Regions from separate parts of the Halomonas sp. PA16-9 genome, predicted to be linked through region 4. Evidence: predicted binding sites of a transcription regulator. Region 4 holds the regulator's gene; each other region holds the start of a gene.
What was found. Region 4 encodes sigma-54, which starts transcription at its own class of promoters, with help from an activator protein. Its sites were predicted from a motif close to TGGCACNNNNNTTGCTNT; they were not measured.
Positions count from the first base shown of each region.

Region 1 (7,213 bases), on a different replicon from region 4:
ACCACTTGTTAACGTTATGCATCTCGACCATCAGGTCAGAAGCACTGGTGTCAGAGGTGTTGGTGGCTGCTTGTGTCATGTTGAAATCCTACTTAAAACGTAATGAGATGCGGCGTCAGTGCTTATGGCCGGTGTTTAGCTTGCGCTCCAAGTACTGGCTGTAGCGCGACATGCTGAAACAGAATATCCAGAACACGAACGCGGCAAATACATAGCCCTCTACCGAGAAGCCCAGCCAGCGCGAGTCGGAAAGCGCCGCTTGCACAATGCCCAACAGGTCAAACAGCCCGATGATCATGACCAGGGTGGTGTCTTTAAACAGTGAGATAAACGTATTGACGATGCCAGGAATCATCATTTTCAGTGCCTGAGGCATCACGATTAGCCCCATGCGCTTCCAATACGTCATCCCCAGTGCCGCGGCGGCCTCATCTTGCCCTTTGGGAATCGCCTGCAAACCACCGCGAATAACCTCGGCCATATAGGCACTTTGGAACAGCGTCAGGCCGATTAGCGCACGTATAAGGCGATCCACGTTAAGTTCAGACGGCAGGAACAGCGGCAGCATCACCGAGGCCATAAACAGAATGGTGATTAGCGGCACACCGCGCCAAAACTCGATAAAAATCACGCAGAAGGTTTTGACGATGGGCATGTTCGAGCGTCGCCCAAGGGCTAATACAATGCCAATAGGCAGTGCGCCAATCATCCCCACGCTAGCCAGTAGCAGCGTCAGCATCAAACCGCCCAGCGGTGGGTGGAGACACGCGGTAGATCAAAGTAGCCGCCGTGTAGCAGCACGTAGGCGATCACCGGGAAGATCAGCAGCGCAAACAGTGTCATCCAGCGCTTAAACGGCAGGCGCGGAATGACCATCCAGGCAATAATGCCCGCGAACATGGCAAACACGATATTGGCGCGCCAATACTCCTCACTCGGGTAGAGGCCGTACATAAACTGGGAAAAGCGTGCGTTAACGAATACCCAGCAGGCGCCCACCCGTGTGCAGTCTTCGCGGCTGTCGCCCACCCAGTTGGCATCAATAAATGCCCACTGAACCGTTGGCACCACGAGTAGATAGAGCACGTACAGGCCCAGTAGCGTGAAGATGCTATTGATAGGGCCGTTGAACAGATTGCCTCGTAGCCAGGCAACTGGCCCAATGGTGCCTTTAGGAGCCGGGCGCTGAGGTATGGTTTCTTTATTGTGAATCATGGGGTCGCCTCCGGCCTAGCGTTCGACCAGCGCAACGCGAGCGTTGAACCAGTTCATGAACATGGACACCAGCAAGCTGATGATCAGATAAACCGCCATGGTCATGGCAATGACTTCGATTGCCTGACCGGTCTGGTTGAGCGTGGTGCCGGCAAAAACCGATACCAGGTCGGGGTAGCCGATGGCGGTGGCCAGTGACGAGTTTTTAATCAGGTTGAGGTATTGGCTGGTGAGTGGCGGAATAATGACGCGCATAGCCTGGGGAATGATGATTAGGCGCAGCACTAGCTTGCGCGGCAAGCTCAATGCCTGGGCGGCTTCCGTTTGGCCATGGGGGATGGCTTGGATGCCCGAGCGCACAATCTCCGCAATGAAGGACGCGGTATAGATAGACAGCGCCAGCCACAGGGCCAAAAATTCAGGGATAATGGTAATACCACCGCCGAAGTTAAAGCCGCGCAGTACCGGCATCTCCCAGGTCACCGGTACACCGGTAGCGACCAATACCAGCAGCGGTAGGCCAAAGATAATCACCAGCGACATCCAGAAAACCGGCAGGCGCTTGCCGGTGGCTTCGTGACGGCGCTTGTTCCACATGACCAGTGCGATGCTGGCAATAATGGCTACCACGAAGGTGGCTGGGATAAGACCAAATCCTGATTCGAACAGCGGTTGAGGCAGGTACAGCCCGCGCACGTTCAGGAAAATGGCTTCGCCAAAGGCCATGCTCTCTCTAGCGCTGGGTAACGTCCGCAGTACCGCGAAGTACCAGAAGAAAATTTGTAGCAGCAGCGGGATATTACGAAACGTTTCGATATAAGCGTTAGCTAGCCGGGCGATCAACCAATTGGGCGATAGCCGCGCAATACCGACGATAAAACCAATAATCGAGGCAGCTAACACCCCCAATCCACCGACTAGCAGCGTATTGAGCAAGCCAATCACAAAAGTGCGGCCGTAGGTACTTTGGGAGGAGTACTCGATTAAGCTTTGACCAATACCAAAGCCGGCTGTGTTGCCCAGGAAGCCAAAGCCAGTGGTAATGCCGCGAGCATTCAGGTTGGCTTGGGTATTGCCGATAATATAGATCAGGAAAGCCGCGACAACGGCGACCAATATAAGCTGAAAAATAAGTGCGCGCTTAGCGCGGTCTCGCCAAAACGGCGGCTTGTGGCCAGCGGGGCGAACGTTAGGTCTTACAGACATGGATGGCGTCTCCGCTACACGGAAGGTCAATCAAATGGCCCGCCACGACCTTTAAACAGATACCTGTGAAGAGGGCGGCGGGCCGGGGTCAAGCGAGACGCTTAGCGAATCGGGGGAGCGTACTGGAAACCACCGTCGGTCCACAGGGCGTTAACACCGCGCTCAATTTCCAGCGGCGAGCCCATGCCCACGTTGCGGTCGAAGCTTTCAGCGTAGTTACCCACTTGGCTAATAATGTTGTAGGCCCAATCTGCTTCTAGGTTCATGCCTTCACCGTAGTTGCCGTCTTGGCCTAGCAAGCGAGCGATGTTGGGGTCTTCAGAGTTAAGCATTTCTTCAGCGTTTTCACTGGTGACGCCGTACTCTTCGGCGTTAATCATGGCGAACAGCGACCATTTCACAATGTTGAACCAAAGATCGTCACCCTGACGAACCACAGGGCCTAGTGGCTCTTTGGAGATAACGTCAGACAGGATCATCGAGGCTGAAGGATCGTCTAGCTGAATACGTAGCGCCGCTAGCTGAGAGGTATCGGAGGTTAGCACGTCACAGCGGCCGGCCTGATAGCCACCCACGGTTTGCTCAGAGGTATCAAATACGATCGGGTTGAATTCCATGTCGTTAGCACGGAAGTAGTCAGCCAGGTTCAGCTCGGTAGTGGTGCCAGACTGAATGCAGATGGAGGCGCCGTCGAGTTCATCAGCACCGGTAATACCCAGGTCACGGGATACCATGAAGCCCTGACCATCATAGAATGTTACGCCGGTGAAGTTCAGGCCCAGGGTGGTATCGCGGGTAGTCGTCCAGGTGGTGTTACGTGAGAGAACATCAACTTCACCAGACTGCAGGGCGGTGAAGCGCTCTACGGCATTGAGTGAAATATAGTTGACGGCTTCTGAGTCGCCGAGCACCGCTGCCGCTACTGCGCGGCATACATCAACGTCGATACCTTGCCAGTTACCGTCGTCGTCCGGAGCTGAGAAGCCCGGCAAACCATCGCTCACACCACACTGAACGGCGCCACGCTCAATGGTATCTTCCAGGGTGTCGGCTTGAGCAGTTGCCATTCCCGCCAGGCTAAGTGAGCCAGCGGACGCCAGAAGCGCTAAGTGTTTTTTTATTGAACATCTAGTTTCCCTCGAAGTTATTGGAATCAGCTACTGAAATCAGTTAATGAAACCAGTAGTTGAAATAGTTATGCATGCCGTAGCATGTCACTAAACCTAGCAAGGAAGATGCCAACAAGGGTACAGGCGTTAATTCAGCGCTTTTCAACGCTACTCAACGAATTCGAGACGAAGGTCTAGGTGCAAAAAAGGTTACCGCCCACCTCGCATTGCACCGTAATAGGGCAAGCTGAGGTGGGCGGTAACACGAAGGCAGGTATTAGGCGTGGTTTACTCGGCTGCGAATGCCTTGCGCATAAATGGCGGAAGGGCGAGCGCACCGCGATGGGCGTCAACGCTATAGTATTCAAGCGGCAAGTCGTGGTTGGTGGCTGCCTGCTCGCGGAACGTATTCACGTCGGTGGCTTTACCCGCCAATGTTACGCTCCACCAGCCTGAAGGATAAACCGGCTGCGGGAAGGGCAGCGTGGCAACGCTGTCAAAACCGGCTTTCAACATGTCGTTGCGCAGCTCTCGGATGATCGAGCCACTGTGGTAAAGCGGTGATTCGCTCTGCTGCACCATTACGCCGCCGCTTTTCAAAATACGGTGGCAGCGCTTGAGAAAATCGGTTTTAAACAGCCCTTCAGCGGGCCCAACCGGGTCGGTGGAGTCGATAATCAGCACATCGATGCTCTCATCAGGTGCATCGTCCACCCACTTGACGCCGTCGGCGAACAGCAGTTCAGCGCGGGGGTCGTTATTCGACGCTACCAACGACGGGAAGAAGCGCTCAGAGGCCTTGGTGACCTCTTCGTCGATATCAATTTGGGTAACTTTCTCGACACTCGGGTGGCGCAGCACCTCTTTTAAGGTGCCGCAGTCGCCACCGCCGATGATCACCACACGTTTGGGATCTTGGTGGGTAAACAGCGCCGGATGCGCAATCATCTCATGGTAGAGGAAGTTATCGCGATCAGTCAGCATCACGCAGCCGTCCAGCACCATTAGGTTGCCGTAGGTTTCGGTGGCGTAGACCTCTAGATGCTGGTATTGGCTCTGCACATCCAGCAGTTTTTCAGAGATCTTCAGTGAGAAAGCGCTGCCGTGGCTATCAAAGACTTCGGTAAACCATTGGTCGTCGCGTAAATCGCTCATCAATTGGCTCCTGAGTGCTGTGCATTTGTGTGCGTTGGAATATCGCGGTGATACTGCGGGCTTAATTCGTGCAGCGCCTCCATAAAGGCAGTGACGTTGTCGGGGTTGGTAAACTGGCTGATACCGTGGCCCAGGTTAAACACGTGGCCAGGGCCATGGCCGTAGCTTTCCAACACGCGGGCTACTTCAGCGCGGATAGCCGAGGGGCGGGCAAACAGAACGTTGGGATCAAGATTGCCCTGTAGCGCCACTTTGTGACCAACCCGGGCACGGGCATCGGAAAGCTCGGTAGACCAGTCGATCCCCAATGCATCGGCACCGGCGCAGGCGATATGCTCAAGCCACTGGCCGCCGTTTTTGGTGAAGAGAATCACCGGTACGCGGCGACCGTCGTGCTCGCGGATCAGTCCCGAAACGATCTGCTCCATGTAGCGCAGCGAGAACTCAAGGTACGCAGGGGTAGAAAGTGCGCCGCCCCAGGTATCAAAAATCTGCACCGCTTGGGCGCCCGCGCGAATTTGGGCGTTCAGGTAGTCAGTTACCGCATGCGCCAGCGTATCCAGCAACTGGTGCATGGTATCCGGGGTATCATAAAGCATGGTTTTCAGATGGCGGAAGTCCTTGCTGGAGCCGCCCTCCACCATGTAAGTCGCCAGCGTCCAGGGGCTGCCTGAGAAGCCGATCAGCGGCATGCGGCCGTTCAGCTCACGACGAATGGTCGACACCGCACGCATCACGTAATCCAGGTCGCGCTCGGCGTCGGGCACGCTTAGCGCGGCGACTTCTTCCTGTGTACGCACGGTTTTGCGGAATTTTGGGCCTTCGCCGGTTTCAAAATAGAGCCCCAAGCCCATTGCATCGGGAATGGTTAAGATATCTGAAAACAGAATGGCCGCATCAAGCGGGTAACGCTCCAAGGGCTGCAGGGTGACTTCGCAGGCCAGGTCATGGTTGCGGCAAAGATCCATAAAACTGCCCGCATCGGCCCGGCTGGCGCGGTATTCCGGCAGGTAGCGGCCCGCTTGACGCATCATCCACACCGGGGTGCGGTCGACGGGCTGGCGCGCTAGTGCGCGAAGAAAGCGATCATTTTGCAAAGGTGTAGTGGTCATAGACACTTGCTCTTAGGAAATTTGCCCGCATCGTATTGGAAACCGTACTTGGGAGCGTACTTGAAACCGTTTTGGGGATCGTATGAGGGCAATTGTACTTGAAGATAGGTGTTAGGGCGGCGTACTCGATGGCAAAAATCGTCGCACCCGGCCAATTTTTCTCCATTATTTAGTCGCCTTGTCAGCGTGAGGCGGGCGCCGCTTCCTGTTAGAATACTGACCCACTTTGCCAACACTGGTGTGGTTAACTGGTTTGGTCAATCAGCGAGGTAACCTGTGACCATTCGCTTCATTGCCGCTTCCCGGCTGCCCACGCCCTGGGCAACGTTTACTATGCATGGCTTCGAAGATGAGGCTACCGGCAAGGATCATATCGCCTTAACGTTGGGTGATGTGACCGGCGGCGAGCCGGTGTTGGGGCGGGTGCACTCCGAGTGTTTGACCGGTGACGCACTCTTCTCCATGCGCTGCGACTGTGGCTATCAGCTCCAGGAAGCGCTAAAACGCATCGCTGAAGAGGGCCGCGGCGTGCTGTTTTACCTGCGCCAAGAGGGGCGGGGAATAGGCCTGTTAAACAAAATTCGTGCCTACCACCTGCAAGATCAAGGTGCTGATACGGTCGAGGCCAACGAGCAGCTCGGTTTTGGCGCCGACATGCGCCGCTATGATCTGTGCGTGCCGATGCTTAACCATTTGGGCATCACAGCGTTAAGGCTCATGACCAACAATCCGCGCAAGGTGGATGCCCTCACCCGCGACGGCGTGAATGTCGTCGAACGTTTGTCGATCACCACCGGCCTGAACCCTCATAACGAGCAGTATCTCTCAACCAAAGCGGGCAAGCTTGGCCATATGATGGCCCTGGATGACTTCACTCACGCCAGCGATGTGGATATTGAGCGCAAGGGGTGATAATGGCTTGGAGAGGGTGTTTATTGGAATATGACTAATAGTTATCGTTAAATGTTAGTTAAACATTGGAATGCCATTGCGGCAGCGGATGTACGGTTTTCAACGCCGAGCTTTCGAAAGACTTGCTCTAAGTGTTTGTTAACAGTGCGAGGGCTCAGTTCGAGTATTTGGCCTATTTCACGGTTGGTCTTGCCCTGTGCAATCCATAGCAGCACTTGTGATTCACGGTTAGTCAGCCGAAGTTGGCTTTGTAAGAGCAGGCTTTCACTGTCCCCATTCTGATGCAGCAAGCGAAATAAGTGTTCATTTGCGGTAGATTCACCCAGGTATCTCAATCTTAAAGTGTTATGCGACAAGGGCAGAGCTAATTGATCGCCGGTTTGCGGCGTTCTTATTAGCCAGCGCTGAATTTGTTCGGCAAGCTCTGTGCGTGGGTTGATACTGCTCTCTTCAGTTATGTTGATCCACTCCTCGGCCTGAGGCGTACCCAAAGCCATCTTCCTT
Region 1 is NZ_CP040452.1:1,015,168-1,022,380, reverse strand. It holds gene FDY98_RS21050 (amino acid ABC transporter ATP-binding protein) at 1-79, opposite strand, end outside; partial or broken gene FDY98_RS21045 (amino acid ABC transporter permease) at 116-1,215, opposite strand; gene FDY98_RS21040 (amino acid ABC transporter permease) at 1,231-2,421, opposite strand; gene FDY98_RS21035 (amino acid ABC transporter substrate-binding protein) at 2,523-3,488, opposite strand; gene speE (polyamine aminopropyltransferase) at 3,819-4,685, opposite strand; gene hemE (uroporphyrinogen decarboxylase) at 4,685-5,797, opposite strand; gene ribA (GTP cyclohydrolase II) at 6,074-6,709, shown strand; partial or broken gene FDY98_RS21015 (response regulator) at 6,757-7,213, opposite strand, start outside.
Region 1: a site for sigma-54 is predicted at 3,645-3,662, ahead of FDY98_RS21035 (amino acid ABC transporter substrate-binding protein). Genes of this name have one in related genera too.

Region 2 (7,213 bases), on a different replicon from region 4:
CGGGTTCATCCTGTAGGTAGGCTTCTACGGTGAGGCTGGTGTCATCGGTGATATCCCAGGTGAGCCGGGGCGCAATGGCATAGCGCTCCTCTTCTGCCGGGCCAAACTGGGTATCCGCGGCGCTGGCAATCCCGGTCAGGCGAAAGGCCACCCGCTGCTCTTCGCCAATAGGGCCGGTGAGGTCAAAAGCGGCGCTGCGCTGGTTATTATTACCCACTCGAAAACGCAGCTCACCGCCCCCTGTTCAAATTCTGGCCGCTTGCTGTTCAGGGCGACTACCCGCCAGGGGAGGCGCGTCCATAGAGTACCGAGGCGGGCCCGCGCACCACTTCAATGCTTTCCAGAAACCATGGGTCAATGCGCATACTGCTATGGGAGTTGGCATCCCCCATTACTTTCAGGCCATCCAGGAAGGTATTGCTCAAGCTGCCGTCAGAAAAACCGCGCAGTACCAGGTAGTCGAAGCGATTGGAGGCGCCTACCTGATTGCTGTAAACACCTGGCGTGTAGTCGGTGGCGCGCTGCACGGTACTTACGCCGCGGTTATCCATCTGTTCGCGGGTGATCGTGGAAACGCTCTGGGGTATTTCGATCGTCGGCGTTTCCACTTTGGTGGCAGCCTGCTGGGCAGTCACCGTGACGGTGGCTAACTCGGTGCTTTCTTGAGCGTATACCGGGGAAACAGCCAGTGCCGAGAGAACGGCGACGCTAAGCGGAGAGCGTAGAAAACGGTGATGGGGGATGAGCATGGAGGCACCTGCAATAAGCATCAATTAACCAATGTGTTAATGAGAATTATTGCGCTTAATGGCTACTGAAAGGTATGCGCAATGACAAAGGGAGTATGCGTACTGCCAAAAAACGTCCAACAGAGGAACTTAGCGCTCCAAAAACAACCCTGCGGCTTTAATGGCGATGGTGTACTTCATGGGGCGCAATGCCAAAAGCGCGCTTAAAGGCGGTGGCAAAATTGGTGGCGTGGCGGTAGCCACAGGCGTGAGCGGTTTGCTGCACGCTATAACCTTTGCGTAAGTACGCTTGAGCTTGGGTCAGGCGACAACGTCGTAGGTAGTCGAATATCGAGCAGCCGTAACAGCGGTGAAACTTGGTGCGTAGGCTGCTCGGGCTCATCGCGGCATTGCGGGCCAACTGCTCAAGCCGATAATCCTGGTTGGGGGAGTGTTCGAGCTGCTGACGCAAGTGCTCCAGGCGCTGGTGGTCGCGCTGGGTTAAACCCGGTGGCAGGCTGACTGCCTTTTCTTCGTCGCTGGACTCAAGGGAGGCGGCAGGCAGCCCATGAGCTAACAACTGGAGCGCGAGCCCCTGCCATAGCAGGCGCTGCCGCTCTATTGACCAGTTCGAAGCCAGTGCTGCCTCCAGGCTATGAATAAGGAACTGCGGCACCTGCCAGGTATGCAGTACGGGCGTTGCCGGAGGGGCAACATTGATAGGCGAAGAGTTAATGGGCGAGAAAGAGAGAGGCTCTGTGCAAGCCAGAATCGATACGTTGAGAATGCGCAATCGTTGTGGCGCGGGCTGGAAGACCTCAAGCCCGGTCTGCTCGTTGAAATGGGCACTGAAGGCATCGCCGGCCTGCAACTGAAACGACTGGCGCCCTAGGCCGACTTGGATATGGCCTTCGAGTATCACGCTGAGAAACCACGGCGCGGCATGCCGGGAAGTGGAGGCGTAAGCGTGCAGGACATCAAGATCAGAGTGTGTCACCCGCAGTGTGGGGGCTACCTCGACGTCCATCACCCGCCCATGGGCAACACAAGGCGCTGGCTGGGAGCGGTCGGGCGCTTCGGGAAAGCGGTAGTCGATCCCGAAGCGCTGACCAATAGCCAGCAGGTCATGGGTGGTCAGTGGTACGCAAGATGGCGTTATTGAGCCGAGTGTAGCCATCCCCGTTACCTCACCCTTGAGCGGTTGTCAGCGAGTAGCGAATCAGCACTTAGTACTCCATTGACCAGTTCAGGGTGTAAGTACGCCCGCGGCCCTGGTAGTCGTAGAGGTACTCTGGGCCGTAGTAGGGCGAATAGAACATGGCGGCTCGCTGACCCCAGACGGTGGAGTACTGATCATCCAGCAGGTTCTGCACTCCCAGGCTTAAGGTGCCAAAATCGGTTTCCTGGCTGAGCGATAAGTCGAGGGTGGTATTGCCATCGATCTCGCGGTCGGCATCGTCTTTCAGGTCGAAGTTGTGGTTGGCCTGCAAGCGAGCCGAACGTACATAGTCCGTCCAGCCAATAAAGGCAGTGGCGGAAGAGAGCGATGCATAGCGGGCGTCACGCTTCTCCCACTCCCCTTGGTCGTTCTCCTGCTCGGAACGCACCAGGTGCAGAGTGCCCCCTGCCTCCAGGCCATTATCAAAGTAACGGGTCACGGCGCTTTCCAGGCCGAAGTCGCGTTTCTTCTCATCGACGACGCTGACGCTTAAATCCTCGGCGTTCTCTACCGCTTTGTCCGACCAGGCGTAGTAAAGCGCTGTTTGGGTCGTCCAGTTGCCACCCTGGTAGCGCCAGCCTAGCTCTATCTGATCCGTCTCGATGGCAGATAACGGGTTGTTATCGACACTTACGCCGGGGCTCTTGCCGTAATATTTGGCAGGATCTGGCAGTTCGAAGCCCTGGCTAAACTGCAGCCAGTTCTGGTGACCGTTGCCGTAGTCGTAGAGGGCGCTGGCATTGAAGAGCGTTGCTTCATAGTCATTCTCGCCGCCAGGAATCCCCTGGAATTCATCCACTTCGACGTCCATATGCTGCTGCCGCAACCCTGCGGAGAGCTTGAGCGCCTGGGTGGCCTGCCAATCGCCCTGGAGGAAGCCTGAAAGCCCGTCCACTTGATAACCGGGGTAGCGGGGTTCAACCCCTGATGCCTGTTGCACCAGGCCGCCGGAGGCGTCCGAGATGTTGGTATCGAACAGCATCTGGCTGGCATCGAAAGTTTCACGATCCAGATCGAGGCCGTAGGTTAGCGAAACGTCATCACCCAGGCGCGATTCAAACAGCGCTTTGATGCCGCTTAAATCGGTGTTTTGTTGCGAGGCGCGAAATTGCAGGCCGTCGGAAATTGGGTAGGGAAATGCCTGGAAGCTGGACTCCTCCTCCCGGTGGAACGCCTGCAGGTAGAAGTTTTGCCCCCACAGGTTGGCGTGGTGATAGTTGACGTTGACGAGCTTACGGTCGGTTTCCGGATCGCGCTGTGAACGGTAGCCATCGCGAATTTCGGCATCGTTCAAGTTGGGCGTGGCAGCGTCGAGGTTGGGAAAGTAAACACCCCGGTCACCTTCATAACCTGAACGGTACAGCTGGGCACCCAGTTCCAGACTCTGTTCATCGGTCAAGCGGAAAGAGAGGTTGCCCAATACATCAATGCTGCGATTATCCTGTAGGTCGGTCTGGGCGATATCGGGAAAGATTTCCTGGCCGCTGCCGTCATAGTGGCGGCCGTTGTCGCCAATGGCGGTACCCAGATAGCCTTGAACCCGCTCGTTACCACCGCTGATGGATTGTGCGAGGCGTCGATCTATGTCATCGCTGTTGTTGAAGCCGGTGGTGATGCCTGCTTCAGTACGCCAGTTCAGGCCTTCTTCACCTTTGCGGGTAATGATATTGATCAAGCCCCCCGTAGCACCGCCGCCATACAGGCTGCTGGCGCCGGAAAGCACTTCCACGCGCTCAATATTGAAGGGATCGATGGCATCGAACTGTCGGGAAAGCCCACGGGAACTGTTCAGCGATACGCCGTCGATGAGCACCTGCACGCCCCGGCCTCGCATGTTTTGCCCATAATTGGTGCGCCCTTGAGGCGCCAGATCCAACCCCGGTACCAGATGCCCCAATGCTGTCTTTAGGTCTGCACCATTGCGGGTCTGCTGTTGCAGCATCTCTTTGTCAATTACCCATACAGCACCGGGAATTTGACTGATCTGACTAGGAGTGCGCGATCCAACGACCCATGGTCTCGTCGGCGCTAGACGCAGTATTTTGGGCGAAAACGCCATTGGAGAAGCTCAGTAACAGGCCGGTGCCAACAAGCCCAGATATTGAAACAGACGACGGCGAAAAGAAAGGCTTTGCAAAAGGCAGCTTTGCAACAGATAGGTTTGATAGTGACAGGGCGTGCATAGTGAACAATCCGCAGACGGTAAGAAAATCAAAGGCGGAGAGTATCATCACGAAAAACAAAGTCAACGATAGTGATTCGTATTTATTTTGAGGCGTGTGCAGCAATAGGCCATCGCCCTATTGCTGCTGCTAATGAAACTTAGGCGTTATCGGGTTTGTTCTTCTCTTCTGCTGCATCTGATTCCGGCTCATGCGGCTCTGGAACCGGTGGAGCTTCTGCTTCAAATGGCGTGGCCGTTGTTGACGCGGAGGCATCAACGGCTGCTTCAAGGTTAGCGACTTGGCGCTCTAACGCCTCTACCCGCGAACGGGTGCGCTGCAGTACATCCATTAAAATGTCGAAATCTTCCCGTGAGACAAGCTCCAGGCGGTCGAAGGCGCCGCGCACGACTTGCTGCACGCCCATTTGAATATCTTCTGGCGCCTGGGAGGCGTTTTGTAAACGGTCACCAATCTGCTGTGCCAAGCGGCTAATACGGTCTTGAGGCGCCATCGTTCTCTCCTAGATAAACCTGCTTTAAATATTGCTTACCGGTAAGGATACGCAACAGTTGGCGAATTCGCATGTATCGCGTGCTTTTACTGCTTAACCCAGGGTGTGCATCGAAATAGAGCAGGCTACTTTTGCTTACGCTCTTTTTTGGTGCAATAGCGGTGGTGTGAGAATGGATTTGCTCAGATTTAGCGCTGAGCTGCACTTTTGATGACGGCTAATTGGCTGACTTATAAGCAAAAAAAGTCAGCTGGCACAGTATGCGCATTATCGGTTCAGGTGCTTATTCTGGCGGCTGTGCCGCTACCAATCTAGCAGGACTTATCCAGCAGGGGAGATCCGGGATGAAACTCATCACCGCTATCATCAAGCCATTTAAGCTCGACGACGTTCGTGAGGCATTGGCCGACAACGGCGTTCAGGGCATTACGGTCACTGAAGTTAAAGGTTTTGGCCGTCAGAAAGGGCATACCGAGTTGTATCGTGGCGCGGAGTACGTCGTCGACTTTCTACCCAAGGTAAAAGTGGAAGTGGCCGTAGACGACGCCCGTTTGGAGAGCGTATTGGATGCGATCTGTAGTGCGGCTAACAGCGGCAAGATCGGTGACGGCAAGGTGTTTGTGACACCGCTTGAAGACGTTATTCGGATTCGGACAGGCGAGCGCGGTGCAGATGCCGTTTAACGCTGCTTTTTCGGATCATTTCTATAGTTCAACGGGGAACTTACAATGAATGAGTTGACTGATCTGAGCTACGCGCTCGATACGTTCTACTTTCTAATTTGCGGTGTGCTCGTCATGTGGATGGCAGCAGGCTTCTCCATGTTAGAAGCGGGCTTAGTACGCTCCAAAAACACCGCTGAGATCCTGACCAAAAATATTGCGCTGTTTGCCATTGCCTGCACCATGTACCTGCTGGTGGGCTACTACATCATGTACTCCAGCAGCGCTGGCGGGTTCCTGCCCAATCTGGGCTTCTTGATTGGCGCTGAAAACAGTGTGGATGCGGTTACCGCAGGCGGCGATGACGCGCCCTACTACTCCATGCGTTCTGACTTCTTCTTCCAAGTCGTGTTCGTGGCAACCGCCATGTCGATTGTGTCGGGCGCCGTCGCTGAGCGTATGAAACTATGGGCATTCCTGGCCTTTGCTGTAGTAATGACCGCGTTTATCTATCCGGTGTCTGGCTACTGGACTTGGGGTGGTGGCTGGTTGTCTGAAGTGGGCTACTCTGACTATGCGGGTTCCGGCATTGTGCACCTTGCCGGTGCGGCGGCTGCGTTAGCGGGTGTGATCGTGCTAGGCCCACGTAAAGGCAAATACGGTAAAGACGGTTCTATCCACGCTATTCCCGGTGCCAACATGCCGCTGGCGACGCTGGGTACCTTCATTCTGTGGATGGGCTGGTTCGGCTTCAATGGCGGTTCCGAGCTCAAGTTGGCGGCCGTTGATTCCGCTAACAACGTGGCACAGGTGTTTGTAAACACTAATGCAGCAGCGGCGGGTGGTGTTATTGCCGCACTGATTTTGGCCAAACTGTGGTTCCGCAAAGCGGATCTGACCATGGCCTTGAACGGCGCCCTGGCTGGCCTGGTGGCCATCACCGCTGATCCGCTCTCTCCGACCGCACTGAGCGCTACCATTATCGGCGCGATTGGCGGCATCATCGTGGTCGCAGCCATCGTCACCCTCGATAAAGTGAAGCTGGATGATCCGGTCGGCGCGATCTCGGTTCACGGTGTTGTCGGTATCTGGGGCGTGCTGGCAGTGCCGCTGAACAATGACGGTGCATCATTCGGTGCTCAAATCATCGGTATCGTAGGTATCTTCGCTTGGGTATTCCTGGCCAGCCTAGTGGTATGGCTCATTCTGAAAGCCATCATGGGCATCCGGGTTAGCGAAGAAGAAGAGTATGAAGGCGTGGATATCGCTGAGTGCGGTCTTGAAGCCTATCCCGAATTTGGTATTAAGAAATAAACAGCGGTATTAAGAAATAATTTAATGCTGACCTAGTGAGCAGGCGTGCTCCTTCTGGCCTCCCCTTAGTGGGAGGCTTTTTTATTCTCTGTCGATAGCGGTGTATGCTGGTAGTTAGCGGTTAACGGCTGCGACATTCGCAGCCGTTCAACCCGACCCCATCACGGCCACCCAGTTAGAGGATATGGTAATGAAATTGATTACAGCGATTATCAAGCCGTTTAAGCTCGACGATGTGCGCGAGTCACTCTCCGATATCGGTGTACAGGGTATTACAGTGACGGAAGTGAAGGGCTTTGGGCGCCAGAAAGGGCATACCGAGCTGTATCGCGGTGCTGAGTATGTGGTGGACTTCCTGCCCAAGGTGAAGCTGGAAGTCGCCGTGGACGACGACATGGTCGAGCAGGTGATTGATGCCATCACCCAGGTGGCGAACACAGGTAAAATCGGCGACGGCAAAATCTTTGTGATGCCGCTGGAGCAGGTGATTCGTATCCGTACTGGCGAAACGGGCAAAGACGCGGTTTAACGGTGAAGGGTAAGGTGTGAATGGTAAGTAGTGCCGAGTAGACAAAGCCCCTGTGGATGCTCTCCCCAGGGGCTTTGTATGAGTG
Region 2 is NZ_CP040452.1:1,035,921-1,043,133, reverse strand. It holds partial or broken gene FDY98_RS21145 (TonB-dependent siderophore receptor) at 1-749, opposite strand, end outside; gene FDY98_RS21140 (helix-turn-helix transcriptional regulator) at 907-1,905, opposite strand; gene FDY98_RS21135 (TonB-dependent receptor) at 1,955-4,006, opposite strand; gene FDY98_RS21130 (accessory factor UbiK family protein) at 4,270-4,623, opposite strand; gene FDY98_RS21125 (P-II family nitrogen regulator) at 4,968-5,306, shown strand; gene FDY98_RS21120 (ammonium transporter) at 5,352-6,599, shown strand; gene glnK (P-II family nitrogen regulator) at 6,790-7,128, shown strand.
Region 2: a site for sigma-54 is predicted at 4,875-4,892, ahead of FDY98_RS21125 (P-II family nitrogen regulator). Genes of this name have one in related genera too.

Region 3 (7,213 bases), 1.7 Mb from region 4:
AGAAGCACGAATTTTGAGCCAAATTTATCGATCGATTGAGGCGAATAGCATGCTATTTAACGAAATCGATCGAATAAAGTTGGCCAAAATGCCGGGACTCGCAGTAGATCAGTGTTAAGCCAGACAGGCTCCTAACGTTTACTCGTCAGCGAGTGCCGGTAGCAGTGTTTTCAGTTTACGCGTGAGCGTATTGCGCCCCCAGCCCAGCAGCTCGGCGGCTTCACCTTTGCGCCCGCCGGTATGTTTTAGCGCTGTCTCAATCAGAATCCGCTCAAAATCGGGCACCGCTTCTTCCAGTAGATGGGTATGGCCTTCGGCCAGGGCATGATCCGCCCAGTCACGAAACGCCGTGCGCCAATCGCCGTGGGCGCTGCTTTCAGAAGCGCTGGGTGAACGCAGCTCCGGCGGTAGATCTTCAACCAGAATCTCACGCCCTGATGCCATCACGGTGAGCCAACGGCAGATATTTTCTAACTGTCGCACGTTGCCGGGCCACGGCAAACGCGTTAGGTGGGCTTCCGCTTCGCTGGTCAGCACCTTGATATCGGTCGTCAGCTCTTTCGCCGCTTCAGCTAAAAAGTGCCGCGTTAAACGAGGGATATCTTCGCGGCGCTCGGCAAGCTTGGGCAGGTGAATACGGATCACGTTCAGGCGGTGGAACAAATCCTCCCGGAAGCGGCCGTCATCCACCAACACTTCTAGGTTTTGGTGGGTGGCAGCAATAATGCGCACATCCACTTTGACCGGCGTATGCCCGCCAACGCGATAGAACTCTCCATCGGCCAGCACGCGCAGTAGCCGCGTTTGGGTTTCAGCGGGCATATCGCCTATTTCGTCTAAAAATAGCGTACCGCCGTTGGCTTGCTCAAACCGCCCCTGGCGCTGCTGGGTCGCCCCGGTAAAAGCCCCCTTCTCGTGACCAAACAGCTCAGACTCAATCAAATCACGGGGAATCGCCGCCATATTGAGGGCAATAAACGGCTTGCCCGCACGAGGGCTATGCTGATGGAGTGCCTGGGCAACGCGCTCTTTGCCGGTTCCCGACTCCCCATTAATCAACACCGTGATGTGGGAGTGAGAGAGGCGACCAATGGCGCGGAACACCTCCTGCATGGCGGGCGCTTCACCGATAATTTCGGCGTTCAAGCCTTCCGGCACGGTCACCGGACGTTGGCGTTCACGGGCGTGAGCCACGGCGCGACGTACCAGCGCCAGGGCCTCGTCAACATCGAACGGCTTGGGCAGGTATTCAAATGCCCCGCCCTGATACGAGGCCACGGCGCTGTCCAGGTCGGAGTGCGCGGTCATCACGATCACCGGCAGGTCAGGATGCGCTTCGCGTACCCGGGACATTAGATCCAGCCCATCGATACCCGGCATACGAATATCGGTGACCAGCACGTCGGGTGGATTTTCCAACAAACGTGTCAGGGCAACGTCGGCGCGCTCGATACACTCAACGTCAAGGTCGGGTTGCGCCAAGGCGCGCTCCAACACCCAGCGGATAGCGCGGTCATCATCGACAATGACCACCCGCGCAACATCATTACGTGCAGCCTCAGTCATGACGCTTCTCCGGTGAAATTAATAACCATGGGAATCAGTAAACGAAATTCGGTGTGTCCAGGACGTGAATCGCATTCAATCAATCCTTGATGTTGGTGCAAAATCGACTGGGCAATAGAGAGCCCAAGGCCGCTGCCTTCCGCGCGTCCCGACACCATGGGATAAAACAGCGTCTCCTGCAGCGTATCGGGAATGCCGGGGCCGTTATCGATCACGGCGACTTCACTGACCAGCCGGTGACGTTCGGCGCCAAGCGTAAACTGGCGACGGGCGCGGGTGCGTAGTATTAAAGTGGGCTCCGGCGTTTGTGCATCGCTCATGGCCTGTACCGCATTGCGCGCCACATTGAGCACCGCCTGAATCATTTGCGATTCATCGCCGGAAAGGTCGGGCAAACTGGGGTCGTAATCACGGCTGATTGTCACACTAGGGTGTTCGGCAATCAGCAGCGCCCGCACTCGCTCCAGCACCTTATGGATGTTGACTGGCTCGTGTTTAAGCATCCGGTTAGGGCCGAGCATGGAGTCGACCAGGTCGCGCAGCCGATCCACCTCTTCAACAATGATATGGGTATATTCGCGCAGCGCCGGGTCGTCTAGATCACGCTCTAGTAGCTGTGCTGCCCCGCGAATGCCACCCAGCGGGTTTTTGACTTCATGGGCGAGCCCGCGGGCGAGCACCTTGATGGTCTCCTGGCGTGTGGTTAGCGCCTCTTCCCGGGAGATCTGCATCAGCCGATCCCGCGGCTCTACTTCCAGTAGCAGCTCATCGTCGGATAAGGGCGTCACCGTGTAGTCCACCGTGAGCGGTTCGCTATTCAACGGGGTAATGCGTGCTTCACGCTGGGTATAGGGGTGAAACGCATCCCGCGCCTTGGCCAATACTTCGTCAATGCTTACATCCCCGCCAAGTAGCGTATCCAGGCTGATGCCGTGAACACGGCTAAGGCTGACCGCTAACAACGCTTCAGCGGCAGGGTTCATCCATCGCACACGCAGTTCGCCGTCTAGCAGCAATACCGCTGTGGTGAGATGCTCAAGCAAACGCTGATGCATGGTGGTGTCCTGAAAAATCGCGTCTTCCATCGCCGATACAGACCTACAGGTGGATGATCAATGAGGGAGCTGCAAAAAGCGCGCCAACTATACGTTTATGTCCATTTGCACGGCTTGCGGGCATCGCAGCGAAAGAGCGCGAATCGTTTTAGCGCACTTGCCGTGCCAAATGCTCCTGCTCATGCACCACTTTAGTGCACACAGGTTTTGGTAGGTAATACTTAGGGCTGTTTTTTTGATCGCGTTTATTAAAGCGCTCTTAAGGAACCGTAATCGTCACCGCTGCCGTGCGGTGCTGTAAACGCTGGCTGCTCTCCAGCATTCTGCCTGGATCTCGTGCCCCCTTGCGGCAGGCCCGTTAACCAGAAGACATCGCTGTGCAGCGCTTTCTGGCTAATCTCGCCATTCACCAACAGCCGTACCTGATTGTCGTCGCGCAACGGTGGCGCAATAACCACCTCCACCACGGTCATCCCCTCTTCCACCTGTGCGCCTTGTTGGGGCAGAGCGATGGAAAAGTGGTCGCAGGGCATAAAGGGCTGCTTGGGTTATCGGTAAAGGTAACGTTGCCGTGCTGATCGGTCACCCGATACACCGCCTGCCCGAACGCCGTGCCACCCACTCCCCCACGCCCAAGAGAGCTACCAGCACACTGCTCATCGCCCCTCTGGCACGCTTCTCAGCCTCCCAGCAATAAAAAAACCCCGCCGTAGCGGGGTTCTATTGGCAATCATTGTTACCACCGCCTGGCTGATAGTAACAGCCAAGGGCGAGTAACGCTGATTTGCAGCTGTACTTAACAGCTATAGTACATATCAAACTCGATGGGGTGAGTGGTCATACGAATACGCTCCACTTCTTCCATCTTGAGGTCAATGTAGGCATCGATCATTTCGTCGGTGAACACGCCACCTTCGGTCAAGAACGCACGGTCAGCGTCGAGGGCTTCCAGTGCTTGATCCAGGCTGTGCGCCACAGTCGGTACTGACTTGCCTTCTTCTGGCGGCAGGTCGTACAGGTTTTTGTCCATGGCATCGCCAGGGTGGATCTTGTTTTTGATACCGTCGATACCCGCCATCAACATGGCAGAGAACGCCAGGTAAGGGTTGGCAGTCGGATCAGGGAAGCGCGCTTCCACACGCTTGCCTTTCGGGCTGGCGGTGTAAGGAATACGGATTGAAGCCGAACGGTTGCGGGCACTGTAGGCCAGCATGACCGGCGCTTCAAAGCCAGGCACCAGACGCTTGTACGAGTTGGTAGAAGCGTTAGTAAAGGCGTTCAGGGCACGGGCGTGCTTGATGATGCCGCCGATGTAGAAAAGCGCCATTTCAGACAGACCAGCGTACTCGTCACCGGCGAACTGGTTGTTGCCATCTTTCCAGAACGACTGGTGAACGTGCATACCCGAACCGTTATCACCGACCAGCGGCTTCGGCATAAAGGTGGCCGTTTTGCCATACGCGTGGGCCACGTTGTGGATCACGTACTTCATTTCCTGAACTTCGTCAGCTTTCTTCACCAGCGTGTTGAACTTAACGCCGATTTCGTTCTGACCTGCGTTGGAAACCTCGTGGTGGTGTACCTCGACGGTCTGACCAATCGCTTCCAGGGTATTACACATTGCGCCACGAATATCGTGGAAGCTATCGACCGGAGGAACCGGGAAGTAGCCGCCTTTAACGCGCGGGCGGTGGCCAAGGTTGCCGCCTTCAACGACACTGTCGGTTGCCCAGGCGCCTTCGTCGGAAGTGATTTTGTACATGGAGCCCTGGATATCAGACTTCCAATGCACTTCGTCAAAGATAAAGAATTCAGGCTCAGGGCCGAAGAACGCGGTGTCGCCCAGGCCAGTAGACTGCAGGTAAGCTTCTGCACGCTTAGCGATAGAGCGCGGGTCACGATCATAGCCTTGCATAGTGGCCGGCTCGATGATGTCACAGCGCAGCACCAGCGTCGCATCTTCGGTGAAGGGGTCAAGGTAGCCCGTACCATCTTCCGGGCGCAGAATCATGTCGGATTCGTTAATGCCCTTCCAACCTTCAATAGAAGAGCCATCGAACATTTGGCCATTCTCGAAGAATTCTTCGTCTACATCGCGCGCAGGCACGGTCACGTGCTGTTCTTTACCGCGAGTGTCGGTGAAACGCAGATCTACCCATTTAACATCGTGTTCTTCAATTAGCGCGAGAGTCTTGGCTGACATAGTGTCCTCCGGTATGAGCGTGGCTTAAAGCTAACGACAGTAAGCTACCGATAAAAGTGTTGTTCGACAAAATACGTGCTAAACCGCACGTTTGTCATTCTTGTTCGCTCAACGTTTGCCTGACATTGGTTAACAAATCGCTCAGCGAGCATTTCAGACCGGCTATCGTTTTAGCACGCCGCAGGGCTTATGCCTACGGCCCGCTAGCCGCTTGCAAATACAATGCAGAGAACATGCCAACACTGCACCAATATGGCATAAAAAACAACAACTATCTGTTTTATAAACATTAAAAAATGGCTTCGAATGCCTCTTGATGACGCATAACGGCGCAACAGGCTATTCTGAACCGTCTAAAAAACCTCTTATGCACCAAAATAGAACAAAAATAATGCCGCGCGCCCATCAAAGTGCACAAGTCATACTTAGCGCTGTTTTTTAGCTCGCAAATTTTTTTACTTGCTACGCAAATAAACCAGATACTACAATAAATTACAATTTGATAGATTTGCTCACAATCGGAGTCGGCAAATGGGATCGGTCTGCTTTATCGTTGATGCCATGGTGACGGGTGAAATGTTGCCACGCCACTTAAAATCCATACGTGAATCCGGTGTCGCCGACCACTTGCTGCCCATTTTGGTGACAGCCACTCAAGCGCAAGCACGCCTGAGTGCTATTGAACAGCGCTACCATGCTCATTCGCTGATTACACCATCAAGGCCGCTGGGGGCTCGCTTGAATAAAGCCGCGTTTACCAGCCAAGCAGAGTGGCTCATCATTGCGCTACAGAAAAAACCACTGCCTGCGGAGCTTTGGTGTGCACTCTATTCACAGCTCAACACTTACACCCTTGACGCCTTGATTATTGGCCTCACCCGGCCATCGCTGTCGGAACGCATCCTGCGGCGCTTATTGGCCAGTGCTTTACTTTTGCCGCCCTACATTGCCGTGAGGCGAGCCTGGCTAGAACGCTTGGGTGGGTTTGACCCTGAGCTGGACGATAACAGCGCGATCGACGATTTTCTGCAACGTTTACACGCCTGCCCTACGCGTTTAAAAACCTACAACGGAAACCTGCTTAGACTAACGAAAGAGCCAGAAAACCCTTTTCTACCTAACCCCCCGGCTACGGCTTTCACTCCACGCCTATAATGCGTTTTCTGCCGCTATCCACAGATACCATCCACCGCCACTCTCTGACTAGCTTACCTTTAATCGCTTGCCGAACAGCATGGCGCCCAGTGTCGTGGTATTGGCGAGTTATTAAGCCCCACTGACCCCACCACACCAACCGCCATAAGCGCCAGTGCATACACGCCAATGGGCAACGACAACGGCTCGACAGCCAGATCAGCGAGCACAAAGAACATAGGGTGAGCCAAGTAAATGCCAAACGAATACGCATTAATGTGGCGCACCCACAAAGGCGCAGGACGCCCGGCCAAGTAGCGCATGGCACACAGCGTGAACAGCACGAAGAAAGGAATGACCACACCTCTTTGGAAGAGAAGGCCAGCCAACCTGTAAAGGTCGCGGCAATAATCAGCGCCACCATTAGCACCAACCAGACCGGGCGGGCCATTTGCTGCATCCAGGCAGGCCGCGCCAGCATCACGCTCTCAGGGGGTAGCGGGTAGTAGCGCACCAGCACCAGGGCAAGAAAAAACACATAGATCCAACCCAGTGGAGCAATCCACAGCAGATAGCCGGGCAGGTCAACCTCAAACCAGTAAGCCAACCCCCAATACGCCATGCTGATCACACAAGCGCCCCACAGCCACGGCACCGGGTTCAAACGCCACAGCTGCCAACGGGTAAACAGCCAATAGGCCACATAAAACTGCATCGCAATAATCAAAAAATAGCCATGCCAGCCCGCGTACACATAATACTCAATGGCGTTGGCCACGAACCCCACCGGTTCATCCGATGGCTGTTGGCTTAGCCATTCAGCCGTCGAATAAATAAAGCCATACACAAAATAGGGCACCATTACATACTTCACGCGCTGGGCAAGGAATCCTTCCGGCACGGATTTATCGTAGCGAACGGCAAACACAAAGACCGCAATAAACAGGAAAATCGGGGTACCCAACACCAGCGGTATGCGCATCAAATCGGTGGCAACATTATCGAGGCGCTGATTGACATGATCTAGTAAGTGAAACAAAAAAACGGCTATACAGCCGTAAGCACGCAACCAATAGATCTCTTCAATTTTGCGCATTGGGCCTCCCGCCTCGACCTACTCCTACCCTGGCATTTTGCATGGCGATGATGAATGACTATGCTAACTGACTGTCTTATATGGCTATGATGAACAATAAAAGCCTTCGCGCTGTCCGACCCCATTGAACAGTTTTAATTCCCGGAGGAAACGTGTTCA
Region 3 is NZ_CP040451.1:267,001-274,213, reverse strand. It holds gene ntrC (nitrogen regulation protein NR(I)) at 139-1,566, opposite strand; gene glnL (nitrogen regulation protein NR(II)) at 1,563-2,621, opposite strand; gene FDY98_RS01260 (hypothetical protein) at 2,870-3,154, opposite strand; gene FDY98_RS26475 (DUF4124 domain-containing protein) at 3,091-3,243, opposite strand; gene FDY98_RS26470 (hypothetical protein) at 3,193-3,318, shown strand; gene glnA (glutamate--ammonia ligase) at 3,418-4,824, opposite strand; gene FDY98_RS01250 (hypothetical protein) at 5,356-5,979, shown strand; gene FDY98_RS01245 (acyltransferase family protein) at 5,963-7,054, opposite strand; gene FDY98_RS01240 (alpha/beta hydrolase) at 7,207-7,213, shown strand, end outside.
Region 3: a site for sigma-54 is predicted at 2,690-2,707, ahead of glnL (nitrogen regulation protein NR(II)). Genes of this name have one in related genera too.

Region 4 (7,213 bases):
TGGCGGCGTCGGCGGCCTGTTGCTGTTTGTAAACGCGTATTTTTGCCGTGAACTGTTGGCCGCATTTGACCAGTTTTGTCGCCGCGCGAGCGTGTAGCCCGCGTTGATTGGTAAGTGTAAGTATGCGTTCTGGCACCCTGGTTCCTTTTCGCCGAGTGGTGTCATTAATGGATAGACGCGCTTAAGAGGTCTCTGGCCGCTCGTTAGGTGTGGAAGCGCTGACGAGGGGAGCGGCCAACTGTTCGCTTATGGTGTAGTGCAGACCCAGTTCGCGGTGGCGAAGTTGAACTTCGCCCATGCTAGGAGTCAATTTTTCCGCTAACTTCTCGGCCATATAGACCGAGCGGTGCTGGCCACCAGTACAGCCAATCGCGATAGTCATGTAGCTACGTTGGCTATTCTGGTAAGCGGGTAGCCAACGCTCTAGCCAGGCCAAGATGTCGTCGCTCATGGCATCAACAATCGGATAGCTGTTCAAAAAAGCCACGATTTCCGCGTCGCGGCCAGTGAACTGGCGCAGCGTGGGATCCCAGTACGGATTTGGCAGGCAGCGCACATCGAAGACCAGGTCGGCGTCTAATGGTACGCCGCGTTTATACCCAAACGATTCCAGCGTTAGCGTCAGTTTATCGCGCCGCTGATGGGCTACTTGGTCGGTAATGCGACGGCGTAAATCGTGCACCGATAATCGTGATGTATCGATCAATAGATCGGCCAGATCGCGAATATCCTCTAGCGTCGTCTCTTCTTTATTGATCGCCTCTTCCAGCGTCATTTCGCTATCGCGGGTCAGCGGATGACGGCGACGCGTTGCTGAGTAACGCTCAAGCAGTATGCGTGCATCGGTGGTCAGGTAAATAACTTGAAAGTCGATTTTACGCTGGCGCAACTCGTCTAATAAAGAGGGCAGGCGCTCCAGAGCTCCCGGCAAATTGCGGGCATCAATACTCACCGCTAAATGTGCTCGGTCGCCCTGGTCACGCAGTTCATCCACCAACGACCCCAGCAACATAGCTGGGAGGTTATCAATCGCGTAGTAGCCAAGATCTTCCAGCGCTTGCAAGGCGATAGATTTACCTGACCCGGAGCGGCCGCTAATGATCACCAGTTGCATAGAGTCTCTCTTTGCTTTGATCAAGCTGCGTTGAGGGTGGTGAGCGGATAACCTGCTGTGATCTGCCCTGAACAGGGTTTCAGACCCTTAGGCCGCTGATTGCTCGCGAATTTTGGCGGTAATCAGCTCAAGCAGTTCGCGCTGGCTGGTTGCTTTACGCAGTTGCTGGCGCGTGTCCGCATCATTCATGATGGTCGCTACCTGACCCAGTAGTGAGAGATGCGTGTCATCTGCCTCTTCGGGTACCAACAGGACAAACACCAGATCTACCGGGTCGCCGTCGATAGCGTCAAAATCGATCGCTTCAGCCAGTTTCAAAAATCCAGCGATAGGGGCGTTGCAGTGGGGGCTACGCGCATGAGGAATAGCCACGCCGTTACCAATACCCGTACTACCTAAGCGCTCGCGGCCGATTAAACGGCTAAACACTTCTTGGCTGTCCAGGCTGGGGATATTTTGGGCGATAAAGGTGCTGTAAAACTCCAGCACCCTTTTTTTGCTGCCCCCGGGGACGTCGAACAGAACGCGTTCCGGGGGGAGTATGGTTTCCAACGTCATTGAATTAACGCACACCGGCGCCTTGGGCGCGAGCTTGTGCTTTTTCCTTGTGTTTAACGAGTTGACGGTCGATTTTGTCCGCTAGTGCGTCGATAGCGGCGTACATATCACTGTCTAGGGCTTCCGCATGTAAGTCAGCACCTGCGGCGTGCAGCGTACAGGCGGCCTGCTGGCGCTCTTTCTCCACTGATAAGGTGACTTGCACCGTAGTTATATTGTCGTAATGGCGCTCTACACGCTCAAGCTTCTCGTTGACATAGTCACGCAAGGCGTCAGTCAGTTCTACGTGATGACCAGTGATATTTACTTGCATTGACGTGCTCCTTATCCATCGGACTGTACTTCGATTGTAACCCTTTTTGCCGCGTTGCAAAGCCCTTGTCGAGAGTTTCCCTGAAACGTTAACGAAGTTAGCGCAAACGACGCCGTTCACTGGAAGAGGGAATGCCCATGGCTTCACGGTATTTCGCCACCGTACGACGCGCCACTTGAATCCCTCCTTCGCCTAATAGCGTCACTAAGCGGCTGTCTGAAAGCGGCTTGCCGGGCGGCTCCTCTTGAATCAGTTTCTTGAGTCGTGCACGGATGGCGGTGCTGGAGTGGCTGTCGCCATCTTGACCGCTCACCTGGCTTGAGAAAAAGTATTTGAGTTCAAACACACCACGGGGTGTATGGATATATTTTTGCGTCGTTACCCGTGAAATAGTCGACTCGTGCATCTCCACGGCTTCGGCAATGTCGGCCAGTATCAGTGGTTTCATGGCTTCTTCGCCGTGCTCTAAAAAGCCAATCTGGCGGGTAATGATTTCGCGACCAACACGCAGCAGCGTATCGTTTCGGCTAGAGAGGCTCTTGATCAACCAGCGCGCTTCCTGCAAGTGCTCTTTGAGAAACTGGTTGTCATCGCTTTTATCCGCACGCTTAATCAAGCTGGCGTAGTCGGGCTGAATGCGCAGCCGTGGCAGGGCCTCGGGGTTGAGCTCTAAATGCCAGCCTTCATTATCGTGGCGGACGACTAGATCGGGGGTGACATAGCTGTCATCGGTGTCGCCGTAGGCGCTGCCTGGGCGTGGGTCTAGGCTGCGAATAAGCAGGATGACATCGGCCAGCTGTTCGTCGTCGAGCCCTAGACGGCGTTTCAGCAGACGCATATCGTCTTTGCCAAGCGCTTCGAGAAACTGCCGCACCAAGCGGCGGGCGGGAACCAGCAGTGGCGTATCATCGGGGAGAGCGGCGAGCTGCAGCATCAAGCATTCACGCAAGTCACGGGCAAATATGCCGGTCGGCTCAAACTGCTGGAGCTTGAGTAGAATGGTTTCCACTTCGCGCTGGCTTAGCCCGTCAATGCCCTGGGCACGAAGCCCTTCACGGATGTCGTTGAGCGGCTGGGTCAGGTAGCCGTTGGCGTCTAGCGCGTCGATTAAACTTTCCGCGACAAGCTGCTCGCGAGCGCTAAAATCGGTCATGGCGAGTTGCCACAGCAGGTGGCCATGAAGGCTCTGCCCGGCTGCCTGGCGCTCAAAGTCGGGGCCTTCGCTGCTGCTGCCCCCCTGGCTTCCCATATCTTGATAGGTATCTGACCAGTCGCTATCTACCGAGAGCTCAGTAGGGATGCTCTCTGACCACTCTTCTTCCTTAGGCTCGCTGACAGCCTGTTCACTAAATTCATCTTCCTGCTCCAGCATGGGATTGGCATCGAGGGCCTGCTGAATTTCTTGACGAAGATCCAGCGTAGAGAGTTGCAGCAGCGCAATGGCCTGCTGCAACTGGGGCGTCATGGTCAGCTGTGTGCCGATACGCAGTTGGAGAGAAGCTTTCATGACCATCTGAGAACCACTCGTTAATCAGAATGCTCCACCCTAGTGCGAGTGAGTGCTTGGCGCAAGTGCAATAAGCATGCCATTGGTCGTAAAGTTGTTTTAAAGCGCTATTTAGGGGCAATTAAGGCAAAAACATTACAGGCGAAAATCGGCGCCCAAATACACATCCCTTACTTTTTGGTTGGTGAGAATCGAGGCGGGCGAGCCACTGGCGATGATTTGCCCATCGCCGACGATATAGGCGATATCGCAAATGTCTAGTGTTTCACGCACGTTGTGATCGGTGATCAGCACGCCGATATGGCGCTGTTTCAGTGCACGAATGATGGTTTTAATCTCACCTACCGAGATGGGGTCAACGCCCGCAAAAGGCTCATCGAGCAGAATAAAAGCGGGCTCTGTGGCTAGCGAGCGGGCTATTTCTACACGCCTGCGCTCGCCGCCCGAAAGGCTCATGCCCAGGTTGTCGCGAATATGGGTGATATGGAAGTCTTCGAGTAGCGCTTCCAGGCGCTGTTCGCGGTCGCTGCGGTTAAGCTCTTTGCGGGTCTCGAGTATCGCCATAATATTCTCGGCAACCGAGAGTTTGCGGAAAATAGACGCCTCTTGAGGTAGATAGCCAATCCCCGCGGCTGCGCGCTCGTGCATGGGGGCGCGCGTTAAATCCACATCGTCGATACCCACCTTGCCAGCGTCGGATTTGACCAGCCCAACAATCATATAAAATGAGGTGGTTTTGCCCGCGCCGTTGGGGCCCAAAAGGCCAACGACACTGCCTTGGGATATCTCCAGATTGATGTCTTTGACCACTCGGCGGCGTTTGTAGCTTTTAGCCAGGTGGTGGGCATAAAGGGTTTTGATCGGCGCAGTGTCAGCAGTGGCCACAGCTAGGCTCCCTATTGTTCAGGCTGAAGGGTCATGCGTATGCGCTGGGGCTCGCTGCCATCAACGTCAGAGCGCGCTTGAATCACTTCTCGGTCAATAAAATACTCAAGGCGACCGCCACTAAAGGTGTCCTCTTGCTGGGTCAGTTCGGCTTGGTCGATCAGCTCTACGCGACGCTCGGCGACGTGATAAATAATCCGCCGCGCCCAGCCTTCCGTGGGGCCTTCTTGCCCTTCGCCTTGATGGCGCAAGTAGGCGCGCTCACCGGTAGCGGTGGCTGTCGAGAGTTCGCCCGCGTCGTTGCGTTCGATCTCTACCCGCTCGCCGCGCAGTTGCATTTCGCCTTGGCGAATGTCCACATCCCCAGTATAAACAGCTGTGCCTGCCCGCTGATCAAGATCTAAACGGTCGGCTTCCACTTCCACTGGGGCCTGGGAAGATGAGTTGGTTTGGGCTAACACTGATAAAGGTATCGCTAAACCGAACAGTGCAGTGTAGAGCAGGGCTGGGGAAATCATGGCTTTCATGGCGGTTCCTATTAGCGTTGTGTGGCCGGGGGTGCGTGCCGCGCACATTATCCGTTAAGCGAACCTGGCTGGTGTTAAGCCAAACGTCCATACGTGAAGCGCTCATTTGCTGCGGCGGTTGCTGCATCAATACCGGTGTGTCACTCCAGGCATGCTGCTCGAGGCCATCATAGTGCAGTAGCTCGGTATCTAGCTGCCAGCCTTCATCTGGTGCAAACAGTCGAGCCGAACCTGACAGCAGCAGGGCTTGGGTAGCGGTGTTGAGCGTGCCTACAGCGGCGCTGGCCAGCCACTGACGGTTTTCGCTGTCATACAGTACTGCCTCGGGCTCTTCCGTCCAGGTTTCGCTGCGCTGCGGGGTATGGATAAGGCGCGGTGTTTTTAGCGACTGCATGACACTGCCGTTATCCCCGAATAGGGTAATCTCGGCATTTTCCAGCACGTGGCCAGGTTCCTGAGCCTGTGCTTCGGGATCGATGCTGGTGTCTTGAGGCCCGGGGGTCAAGCCATACCAGCAGAATCCCCAGCGCGATGACTAGCCCGGCTAACCAGAGGCGTACTTTAAAGCGTTTAAACATTTACGTGCGGCCGTGCAGATAGGTGTCGAGCACCGCGCCCCAGTGTCCTTGAGATTCAAGCAGCGTATCGCAGATCTCACGCACGGCACCGTGGCCACCCAGGCGTTCGGTAGTCCAGTCGGCGTGGGTATGCATATAGTCCGGCGCGTTTGGCACGGTAATGCCGACGCCGCAACGTTTGATAGCCGCTAGGTCGGGTAGGTCGTCGCCACAATAAGCCACCTGCTCTAGTTCAATACCGAGGCGCTGGCAGAGCCCGCGCAGTGTGGCCAGCTTGTCTTCACAGCCTTGGTGAACATGGTCAATGCCGAGTGCCGCCGCGCGTTGGCTAACCATGGGGGAGTCGCGCCCGGTAATCAACGCGACATGTACGCCCACGCGTTTGAGAAGCTTTAGCCCGTGGCCATCCTGGGTGTGGAATGCTTTGATTTCGATACCATCGGCCTGAAAGTAGAGGCGCCCATCGGTAAGGACGCCGTCAACATCCAGTGCTAGCAGGCGTACACGGCGGAGTTGGTCGAGTAGCGAGGCAGGTAGGGTCATAGAACCTCCATATCAATCAGTTCGTAAAGCAGGTCGTGTTGGCGCCGCTGGGTTAAATAACGCCGCTGGCGAGCAGGTCGTGCATATGTAGAGCCCCAATTGGGCGCTGTTGTTCATCAACCACCGCTAGTGCGGTAATACGGCTTTCTTCCATGATGCGTACCGCTTCGGCCGCCAGGATATCGGGGCCTATGCGCTTGCCCGGCCGGGTCATGACATCATCAACGCGCACGTCGCGCAGATTATGGAATTGATCCAGCGTGCGGCGTAGATCGCCATCGGTGTAGACCCCCGCTAATCGTCCTTCGCTATCCACTACGCAGGTAAAGCCAAGCCCTTGCCGGGTAATTTCGAGTAATGCGTCGCGCAGCGGGCTGCCCAATGCGACTTGGGGCAGGCGTGCTCCGTCGTGCATGAGGTCTCTAACGCGTAGCAGTAAGCGCTTGCCCAAACTGCCGCCGGGGTGGGAGAGGGCAAAATCTTCAGCGGTAAAGCCGCGTGCTTCCAGTAACGCAACCGCCAGTGCATCACCCAGGGCGAGGGCAGCGGTGGTGGAACTGGTGGGGGCTAGATCGAGCGGGCAAGCCTCACGCTCGACGCCACTGTTTAGGTGCGCATCAGCGTGCTTGGCAAGCGTGGAGTGGGGCCGCCCCGTCATGCTGACCAGCGGTGTGCCCAGGCGTTTAAGCAGTGGTAGCAGAGCAGTGACTTCGGCAGTTTCGCCCGAGTTAGAGAGCGCCAGTACTACATCTGCGCGGGTAATCATGCCTAGATCGCCATGGCTGGCTTCGCCGGGGTGAACGAAAAAAGCCGGCGTGCCGGTACTGGCAAGTGTCGCCGCTAGCTTGCCAGCAATATGCCCCGACTTGCCCATACCGGTCACCACAACACGACCTTGGCAGGCGAGAATTAGCTCACAGGCGCGATCAAAGCTTTCGTCTAGCTTAGCCTGAAGGCCTCCAATCGCTGCCTGCTCGATTTGTAGCGTACGCAGTGCGCTTTCACGTAGTAGGCTGGAGGTAGCGATAGGCTGGCGCATAGCGTTTTCTCTTAACAATTGAAAATATACAAGTAGTAACCGGTAAGAATAACATCTCGACACCTCTAATAGGCAGTAATTGAGGCGACTCCCTGGGGGGCATACCCGCATCACCAGGGCCGAGAGCAGGTTTAGGCGAGGGTAAGCAA
Region 4 is NZ_CP040451.1:1,982,027-1,989,239, forward strand. It holds gene FDY98_RS09080 (HPr family phosphocarrier protein) at 1-136, opposite strand, end outside; gene rapZ (RNase adapter RapZ) at 182-1,114, opposite strand; gene FDY98_RS09090 (PTS sugar transporter subunit IIA) at 1,202-1,672, opposite strand; gene hpf (ribosome hibernation-promoting factor, HPF/YfiA family) at 1,677-1,985, opposite strand; gene FDY98_RS09100 (RNA polymerase factor sigma-54) at 2,083-3,498, opposite strand; gene lptB (LPS export ABC transporter ATP-binding protein) at 3,628-4,377, opposite strand; gene lptA (lipopolysaccharide transport periplasmic protein LptA) at 4,389-4,802, opposite strand; gene lptC (LPS export ABC transporter periplasmic protein LptC) at 4,771-5,409, opposite strand; gene FDY98_RS09120 (KdsC family phosphatase) at 5,483-6,025, opposite strand; gene FDY98_RS09125 (KpsF/GutQ family sugar-phosphate isomerase) at 6,078-7,064, opposite strand.